Regions from separate parts of the Rhizobium sp. BR 362 genome, predicted to be linked through region 2. Evidence: predicted binding sites of a transcription regulator. Region 2 holds the regulator's gene; each other region holds the start of a gene.

Region 1 (3,279 bases), on a different contig from region 2:
CATATGCCTTGCATCTGTTCACCAGGATGACCTCGTGGCCGATAAAATGATCGCAGCCACCGGTGCTGCGATCGACATAGTGGCCAAACGAATGAGCAAATTCGTATCCCCCGAGAAAACGCTTTTCATCAAGGTAAAGCCGCATGAGCGCCGCCTTGATGACCATGCCCGCGGCCTTGGCATCGATCAGATCAGGCTCGACGATCCGCCCGAAATAATTCATCGCCCAGACTGGTTCATCATCGAGCCAGACCAGTTCCTGTCCGGCGAAATCCGTGCCGCCGAAATAACTGTCGAGATAACGCCAGCGGCCGCTGACGTAGCCGATATCATGCGAACCGCTGCGGCAGGACGGCAGTCTCTCGCCATCACCGACATAGGTTTCCGCCTTCGCGGCAACAATAAAATCGTTCAGCTCGGCAAGATCCGGCATGGTCCTCTCCAATCGCGGTGAGGGAACAGAATGGCACGCGTTCAACAATAAGTAAAGAACACATAGTGAACATACGGGAAGCTGCTACGGGCTTTCCCCACAAGCTTTGTGGCCGATATCGTCGTTCCAGTCCTCGATCTTGATGGTCTTGGCTTCGGTGGGGAATTCCTTGCCGCCCTTTGTCGCCTTGCCCGTCAGCACATTGTAGTCGCAGCTATAGCTTCTATCGGCTTTGAGGTTGTCCCGGTAATCAAAGGTATAGCCGGCAACGACGAAGGCGTTGTTGCGGAAGGCGAGGGTGAGCGTTTGATGCCAGCGGTCGCGGCCGATCGCGTCATTCTGAGACATAACGGCGATCGAACCATTTGGCAGTGCCGCGATCGACGGCTCCTGGCCGAAGATACCGCCCGGCTCGCCGCGACCCCATACCTTATTGGGTGCGGCGGCCGCCAGCTTGAGCAGCAGATGTTCTTTGTCTCGGACATAAATATAGATGCCGATCGAGGTCACGTCGTCTGCCGGGGCCAACGCCAGCAAAGCAAGGTCCGGCTTGCCGTCCTTGTTCCAATCGCCGATCGCCGCGTCGATGATGCGATCGGGCGCGATGGTATCTTCAGCGTGAGCCGCGGATGTAACCAAAAGCAGAATGAGAGCGCAGGCAAGTGATTTCACAGTGATCTCTCCCTTCACGCTTCATAGCTTTGGGTTGTGCTTCCGTCCACCGATACTCTTCAAAACACTGATGATGAAAATTATTGATGCAGCTATTGACTCTCGAACATAAATAGAACAAAAAAGAAACATAACGAGTAAGGAGCGCGTAAATGACCGATATCATTCGAGACGTTGCAGCATTCACCTCCATCGTCATGTTTGTCGCCAGCTTTTCGCTCATCATGATGGCGATGTGAATCTTATCCCCACGGGTATTGCAATGTGCCCGTGATTCATGAGGTCAACTTCTGGACTTTATCGTCCGCAATGCCGAAAATGCAGCCGATTCATTTGGGCATGTGGAAAGGCATATGATGGCGGATATGGTGAGCAGCGGCGCAGCGGGTGCGCCGGTCGGAGAGACGCCGGAATTCGTGCATCTTCGCGTCCATTCCGCCTATTCGCTGCTCGAAGGCGCATTGCCGCTGAAGAAGATCCTCGCCAAGGCGGCCGGCGACAATCAGCCGGCCATCGCCATCACCGATACAAACAACCTTTTCATCGCGCTGGAGTTTTCGCAGAAGGCGATGGATGAGGGCTTGCAGCCGATCATCGGCTGCCAGGTATCGATCGACATGGAGGATGGCGGCGAGGGCGAAAAGCGCGGACCGCAACAGGCGCTCACCAAGCTGCCGTCCATCGTGTTGCTGGCGGCCACCGAGCGGGGCTATGAGCGCCTCGTCGATCTTGTCAGCCGCGCCTATCTCGGCGGCGAAGGCAATCAGGCGGTCCATATCACCGCCTCCTGGCTGAGGGAGATCGGCACGGACGGCATGATCGCGCTCACCGGTTCGCTCGGCGGCCCGGTCGATATCGCGCTAAAGGACGGCCACGCGCCGCAGGCGCTGTCGCGGCTGCTGACGTTGAAGAGCCTGTTCGGCCACCGGCTCTATGTCGAATTGCAGCGTCACGGCACCTATGATCGCCGCCACGAACAGAAGATGATCGCGCTCGCCTATGAGCATGAATTGCCGCTGGTTGCGACCAACGAGGCCTTCTTCCCGACGCGAGACGATTATGATGCCCATGATGCGCTCATGGCGGTTGCCCACAATGCCATCGTTTCGGACGACACCCGCTTTCGCCTGACGCCGGATCATTATTTGAAGAGCCGCGCCGACATGGCGAAGCTGTTCGCCAATCTGCCGGAAGCCTTGGAGAACACCGTCGAGATCGCCCGGCGCTGCTCCTTCGTTCTGAAGACACGCAAGCCGATCCTGCCGCGTTTCACCGGCGCCACCGATGATCCGGAGGAAGCCGAACGCGCCGAGGCGGCTGAACTGCGCGCCCAGGCGGTCGAAGGTCTCGACCGGCGTCTCGCCTCGCTCGGCATGGCATCGGGCTATGCGGAGAAGGACTATCGCGAGCGGCTGGAATTCGAACTCAGCGTCATCGAGCGCATGAAATTCCCCGGCTACTTCCTGATCGTCGCGGACTTCATCAAATGGGCCAAGCAGCATGACATTCCCGTCGGCCCGGGCCGCGGTTCGGGCGCTGGTTCGCTGGTTGCCTATGCGCTGACGATTACCGACGTCGACCCGCTGCGTTTCTCGCTGCTGTTCGAGCGCTTCCTCAATCCGTCGCGCGTCTCGATGCCGGACTTCGATATCGACTTCTGCCAGGATCGCCGTGAAGAAGTGATCCGCTATGTGCAGGCCAAATATGGCCGTGAGCAGGTGGCGCAGATCATCACTTTCGGTTCCCTTCAGGCGCGCGCCGCCCTTCGCGACGTCGGCCGCGTGCTGGAAATGCCCTATGGCCAGGTCGACAAGATCTGCAAGCTGGTGCCGAACAACCCCGCCAATCCGACGCCGCTCAGCAAGGCGATCGAAGAAGAGCCGCGTCTGCAGGAGGAGGCCGATAAGGAACCGGTCGTCGCCCGTCTGCTCGATATTGCCCAGAAGATCGAGGGCCTCTATCGCCACGCTTCGACGCACGCCGCCGGCATCGTCATCGGCGATCGGCCGCTGTCGAAGCTGGTCCCGATGTACCGCGATCCGCGCTCCGACATGCCGGTCACCCAATTCAACATGAAGTGGGTGGAGCAGGCCGGCCTGGTGAAGTTCGACTTCCTGGGCCTGAAAACGCTGACGGTCCTGAAGACGGCCGTTGATTTCGTCGCCAAGCGCGGC
Region 2 (3,279 bases):
GCGCTCAGGACTTCAGGCCTTGCGCACATCATTGCAATTTCCGGCCTGAACATGGCGCTGTCTGCAGGCATTTTTTATGTCGGCCTGCGCTATGCGCTTAGCCTATTTTTCGGCGTGGCACAGGCCTGGCCAACGAAGAAGATCGCAGCCTTCGGTGCGCTGATCACAGTGACAGCCTATTATTTTATTTCCGGCTTCGGGGTATCGGCAGAGCGCGCTTTCATTATGATGGCGATCATGCTGATCGCCGTGCTCTTCGACCGGCCATCCCTCAGCCTTCGCAATGTGGCGCTGTCCGCGATCGTCATCCTTATTCTGTCGCCGTCGCAGGCGCTCGGACCAAGTTTCCAGATGTCTTATGCCGCCACATTGGCTTTGGTGTCGGGTTATTCGCTTTGGACGAAAAGACCGCATCGGGAGAGCGTTCTCTCCCGCTTCCGGCTCATGCGTCCGCTGCTCTTCGTCTCGCGCTTCTTCGGAGGCATATTGTCGACCTCCTTTATCGGCGGCGCATCGACTGCGATTTTCTCGATCGAGCATTTTCACCGGTTGGCGACATATGGGCTTATCGCCAATCTGGCGGCTATGCCCGTCGTCTCATTTGTGGTCATGCCGTTTGGCATGGCGGCGACGCTGCTGATGCCATTCGGCGTCGATGCTCCCTTCTGGCAGATCACCGGCGCGGGCCTTGATGCTGTCATCGTCATTGCCAAAACGGTCGCCGCCTGGGGCGGCAACATTCCCTTTGGCCGGTTGCCGGTCTGGCTGTTCCCGACGGTCATAGCCGGCTTCTTGCTGATGACCTTGCTGAAAACATGGCTGCGGCATGCAGGTGCATTTTTGATCATCGGTTCGGTCGCGGTCGTGGCACTCAGCCCCGGTGTTCCGAAACCCGATCTGATGATCTCCGAGGACGGCACGCTCGTCGCATTGCTGCGCAACGGCGCGTTGACGACCAACCGGGAAAAGCCGCCCGACTTCATCTTCGAGCAATGGCAAAGAGCCCTGGCGATCACCGAGCAGCAACCGCCAACGATGCTTCCGCCCGGCAGTCAGCTCCCCAAGATCAGCAAATCGGACAAGCATCGCCGGCTGACTTCCGACGAGCAAGTCGCCGTTCGAAAGGCGATGGATGCGGCACTGGACAATGCCGGGCAGGGTGGCTTCGCCTGCCAAAAAGGGGCATGGTGCGTGGCAATGCTGGACAATGGCGAAATGCTCGTCACCATTGAGGATGCTGCCTATCTCGCCCCAGCCTGCGACACCGCTAACATCGTCGTCACCCCCGTGCGTCTGCGTCTGGACCACTGCCGCTCTGGCGCCATGCTTTTTACAGGTGCAACGCTACGCCGCACCGGATCCATCGAAATCAATCTCCGCGCCGACAAGCCGATGATAACGGCGGCGTTTGAAAATCTGACGCGGCCATGGAGCCTTCATCGCGCTTACGACTGGCGAACGGGCACTTTCGGAGCGCCGATCGCACCGGTGTCACCCGTCAGTGATAGCGGCGAATGAGGCCGACAAGCTTGCCTTGTACTTTCACGCGATCCGGCCCGAAAATACGGGTCTCGTAAGCCGGGTTCGCCGCCTCCAGCGCGATCGAAGCTCCCTTGCGACGGAAGCGCTTCAGCGTCGCCTCCTCGTCATCGACGAGAGCAACGACGATGTCGCCCGGATTGGCGGTGGTGGCGTTGCGGATAATGACCGTATCGCCGTCAAAGATGCCGGCGTCGATCATCGAGTCGCCCTTGACCTCCAGCGCATAATGTTCGCCGGAGCCGAGCATGTCGGCGGGAACCGTGATGTCGTGGGTATTGTTCTGAATGGCCGAGATCGGAACGCCGGCGGCAATGCGGCCCATGACGGGAACTGAGACTGAACTGTTGTTTTCCTCAATCACCGGCTTGGCGGGAGCAGGCGGCGGCACAAGTTGCGGCTTGCCAAGGCTCCCCTCGATGACGCTCGGTGAAAAACCGCGACGCGGCTGCAAGCTCGGGCTATAGGCCTCGGGCAGCTTGATGACCTCCAGTGCCCGGGCCCGGTTCGGCAGCCGGCGTATGAAGCCGCGTTCTTCCAAGGCAGTGATGAGACGATGAATCCCGGACTTGGACGCAAGGTCCAGCGCATCTTTCATCTCATCGAAAGATGGCGGAACACCGGACTCCTTCATTCGTTCGTGAATGAAGAGAAGCAGTTCCTGCTGCTTGCGCGTCAACATCGTTTTGAACCTCAGGAGTGAGAAGGTGTCGTGAAACAAATCCAGAACGGACACTATATGTTCCATATGTGTTCCGCAAGCCCTTAAATTTTGGTGAAGATTTTGTAAGCGCAACAAATAAATGGGAACATAACAGGTCCCGGTCGGACAGATTTTTTTCGATACATCCGAGTTAAAGACCGGAAATATATCAGGAATTCTGCGGAAAGCCTTTTTGTGCCCGTCAGGACAGCTCATCCAAAAAAGCGATGTGAGCCCATCTGTTTGCTAACTAAGCTCTTTGGGGAGGATGGTTGCTGAACGAAGGAGGGCAATCTGTAGATCAGACTGGGAAGATTGGATTCGGAGCGGCTTTGATCGGTTCCGTCCGTAGCGATATTGGACGGGAATTCAATAGCTTGGGTTTTTTCTGGAACTCCCGTGCCGATGCTCGAGCAAGGTGCGGTCGTTGGCTATCTGCCGCAGCATGCTGCGCCCGGCCAGAATCATTTCGAAGAGAAAGGCGATAAAAGCGCCCATGAGCGCGAAGACGGCAAGGCCGAAGAGCCAGAGCAATAATTGCTCGCGAAACTGCTGGCGAATCGCACCGCCCATGAGACCCAGCGTCGCGAGGCATGTGAACACGCCCGATGCCGTGCCGAGCAGGACTGCAATCTCTAGCGCCAATGTTCGCCGCCGCAGATAGTAGAGCTGCAGCAACCGCGTTTCATCCGGATCGTCCGAGGTCACCCGTTCGAAAAGGCTGTTGACCCGGTCGGAGACGCGAGCGAGCCTCGCCGAAAAGACATTGAGGCATCCGGCGGTGCCTGCCAGCAGAAAGACCGGAGTCAGTGCTATTTGGATAACATGCGCGGCAATAGACGTCAGATGGTCGTTCAGCACATTGGATCTCCTTCCTGTCCAACGTCATCCAGTATCGCCCCTGGGTGTCGCCTTGCAAAAGAAGCGCGCGGAGATGAGGCTCGTTGCTGATCTCATGCGAACGTTTTATGTTGGTGGCGCCGCCGATTGCGTCATTTGCTCAGCTATCTTCTTTCTCTGCAGTGTCATGGCGGCGA
Region 3 (3,279 bases), on a different contig from region 2:
GGGCCGCACACTGGGAAGCCGGCTCGATTGTTTGGTCGTCGGTCTCAATGATCTGCGCAAGGAGACCGGCGTATTGCCGCAGCCGGGCCGGACCTATGTCGTGCCCTGGCTCATGCAGGTGATCTTGGCGGTCAGCGCCTACGGGCTCGACGCCATCGACAGCGTTTTCAACGATTTCAAGGATGTGGAAGCCTTCGACGCCGAATGCGCCGAGGGCCGCGCCATGGGCTTTGCCGGCAAGATGCTGATCCATCCGAACCAGATCGAAGCCGCAAACCGGCATTTCGGGCCGCACGAGGCCGCTCTTGCCGAGGCGGAAGCCATCATCGCCGCATTTGCCGATCCGGCAGCGGGCGGACTCAATGTCGTGAACCTTGGCGGCCGCATGGTCGAGCGGCTGCATCTTGTCGAGGCGGAAAGACTGGTCCATAAAGCGCGCCTAATTTCAGAACGTCCTCGTCCTTCGACAAGCTCAGGATGAGGGCGGCATGTTACGAAAGGCGATTTGATGAAACTTTATCGCTTCCTCAGCGGACCGGACGATTCTTCCTTTTGTCACAAGGTGACCGCGGCTCTCAACAAGGGATGGGAACTCTCGGGCTCTCCGACTTATGCCTTCAATGCTGCGACCGGCTTGATGCAGTGCGGCCAGGCGGTCGTCAAGGACGTGGAAGGCAAGGATTACGATCCGGAAATGAAGCTTTCAGAGCAGTGATCTGGAAGGAAAGTAAATTCTATCGTGACCCTCGTCCATAACGAACGAACCAAGCTATTGCCAATGCGCTTGATCGAGCGTCGACTGCCTGCATTGCTGCAGGTCTCATCGCTCCCGTGGTATCGGCTGTAAATGGCGCTGCAGCTTTACAGTTCTCCTGGATCGCTATCCTTTCCAGCGCCAGTTGGCTTTTTGCTGCTTTGACACTACATTTGGCAGCAAGACACGTTTGGGGAGGCTGAAAATATGAATAGCGCAGCCATCTTCTTTTTCTTCGTTTTACCCTTTGTCATCGCGGCGTTGGGTTGGGTAGCGGTACTCGTCAACGATTGGAATGATCGGCGGCAGCAGAGACTTCACCCTGGCGAGTAAATCGGCGGGCTTTATTCCTTTCCAGTATTTTCGGATGTGAAGGCGGGTCAGCGATCCGTTGCTTCCTCGGCGCTCGCCTCGATGCGCTCCATGTCCTCGTCGCTGAGGCCAAAATGGTGGCCGATCTCGTGGATCAGGACATGGGTGATGATGTCGCCGAGAGTTTCGTCATTTTCCGCCCAGTAATCGATGATCGGCCGACGATAGAGGCGGATCTTGTTTGGCATTTCCCCGGTTTGAGCGGTGAAACGCTCCGATATGCCGCGGCCTTCGAAGAGCCCGAGCAGGTCGAAGGGTGTTTCCAGGGCCATGTCCTCGAACACGTCGTCGTCGGGAAAGTCCTCGATGAGGATGATGAGGTTGCCGGTGAGCGAACGGAATTCGTCCGGCAGGTGGCTGTAAGCCTCCATGGCCAGAGATTCGAATGTGCTGATTGAGGGGGCGTGGCGGTCCCGCCAATCCTCGCTCTGGTCAATGCGGGCCATGAATGCTTCCTTCCTTAGCTGGTCATATAGAGCCTTTGTTTCGGTTTTTCGAGAGTGGAATCAGGCAGAGGAATATTTTCTCATAAAATGGTGTTGACTCTTCTTCTGACCTCTGGAATCCATAAGAACATAACAGGAACATAATGGATCTGGAGCTAACGTCATGGCTGAGGCCGCCGTGGCGCGGGAGACGCTTTTTGCCCTGCGTGAAACCATTGCCCGACTGGAAGGCAGGCCGATACCGGCGCTGGCAGCAGCGGCGCATGAGGCACGGGCGGCGGAGCCGGAGGCCGGTTCGGCCGATGCTGTCCAGCCGCTTGCGACAGGCGTTGCCGATCTCGACGAGGCGATGCAGGGCGGCGTGCCGCTCGATGCGCTGACGGAGATCCGTTCGCTCGCCTTGCGTGATGCCGGAGCGGCCAGCGGTTTCACCCTCGCTCTTGCTGCACGGCTCAGAGTTCTCGCTGCGCGGCCTGGGGGGCAAGCCGCCGGCAAAACCGCGGCCGTACTGCCGGTTTTATGGATCGGCGATACGGTCGCGGCGATGGAAGCGGGCTTGCCCTATGCGATCGGGCTTCGGGATTTCGGATTGGAGCCGGCCGGTTTTCTGCAGGCATCGCCGCGCAAGCTGGAAGAGGCGCTATGGCTGGCGGAGACGGCGCTTGTCAGTGCGGCCTTTGCGGTCGTCATTTTGGAGATACGCGGCAATCCGGTCCGCTTCGGGCTCACCGAAAGCCGGCGGCTTGCGCTTCGGGCCAAGGCGGCGGGACGGCCCTTGTTTCTATTGCGACAGGGAGGCGAGGAGGAGGCGAGCAGCGCTCTCTTCCGTCTCTCCGTCGAACCCGCGCCGGCCTTGGCACGGCCCCTGCCGGATGGATCGCTGCTTGGCGGCAGCATCGGTCATCCGGCCTTTCGTCTCACCCTGGAAAAAAGCCGCAACCCGGCGCCCTTTTCCATAACCCTGGAGTGGAATGCCCATGACCGCCAGTTTGCCCCTGTCCTCGACGCTCAGCACCCTGCCTTTCCCGGTGAATACGCAGCGCATTCTGGCGCTGACCTTTCCGCATCTGCCGACCGATCGGATCGCCCGCAAGCGATGGGGTCTGTCCTGGCGTTCGACCGGTCGGCTTGAGGCGCCGCCGCTCGCCTGTGCCGGCAAGCTGAACAATGCCATGCGGCTCACCGCGCTCAATGAAAGGGCCGAGACGATCGGCCTGAAGCTCGCGCAGGGCGTTGCCGAGGCGAAGGCGATCTGTCCTGCCCTTGACGTCGTCGAAGAGGATCCGGGGGCGGACCGCAAACTGCTGGAGGCGATCGCCGATTGGTGCGATCGCTATACGCCGCTGGTGGCGATCGACGGCAAGGACGGGCTTTTCCTCGATATTACCGGCTGTGCCCATCTCTTCGGCGGCGAAGAGGCGCTGCTCGAAGATATTCTGATCCGGATTTCCCAGCTTGGTCTCGATGTCCGCGGCGCCATCTCCTCCGCGCCGGGCCTGTCCTGGGCGGTTGCCCGCTTCGACGACAGCCGCGTCGTTCCCCCCGAGGCCATGGAAGAGGCGCTGGCGCCGCTGCCGGTCGCCTCGCTGAGGCTCGGCGAGGAAACCGTCGCCGCATTGCAGAAGCTGGGATTGAAGCAGGTGGGCGATCTTCTGGCCGCGCCGCGGGCGCCGCTGACCCGCCGTTTCGGCGCGCAACTGCTTTTGC

The links. The regulator LexA, encoded in region 2, represses DNA repair genes until DNA is damaged. The targets are predictions, from matches to a motif close to TGTTCNNNNTGTGTTCNG.
Region 1: the regulator LexA is predicted to act here: its motif matches at 1,208-1,225, upstream of dnaE (DNA polymerase III subunit alpha).
Region 3: the regulator LexA is predicted to act here: its motif matches at 1,696-1,713, upstream of QDY28_RS09995 (ImuA family protein).

The regions. Positions count from the first base shown of each region.
Region 1 is NZ_JARWGH010000002.1:163,158-166,436, reverse strand. Features, by position in the region: gene QDY28_RS03025 (DUF5680 domain-containing protein) at 1-433, opposite strand, end outside; gene QDY28_RS03020 (hypothetical protein) at 518-1,105, opposite strand; gene dnaE (DNA polymerase III subunit alpha) at 1,462-3,279, shown strand, end outside.
Region 2 is NZ_JARWGH010000016.1:98,891-102,169, reverse strand. Features, by position in the region: gene QDY28_RS19625 (ComEC/Rec2 family competence protein) at 1-1,518, shown strand, start outside; gene lexA (transcriptional repressor LexA) at 1,499-2,221, opposite strand; gene QDY28_RS19615 (DUF2721 domain-containing protein) at 2,612-3,103, opposite strand; gene QDY28_RS19610 (mechanosensitive ion channel family protein) at 3,209-3,279, opposite strand, start outside.
Region 3 is NZ_JARWGH010000005.1:295,868-299,146, reverse strand. Features, by position in the region: gene QDY28_RS10010 (HpcH/HpaI aldolase/citrate lyase family protein) at 1-481, shown strand, start outside; gene QDY28_RS10005 (DUF1737 domain-containing protein) at 509-715, shown strand; gene QDY28_RS10000 (metallopeptidase family protein) at 1,135-1,572, opposite strand; gene QDY28_RS09995 (ImuA family protein) at 1,736-2,704, shown strand; gene QDY28_RS09990 (Y-family DNA polymerase) at 2,745-3,279, shown strand, end outside.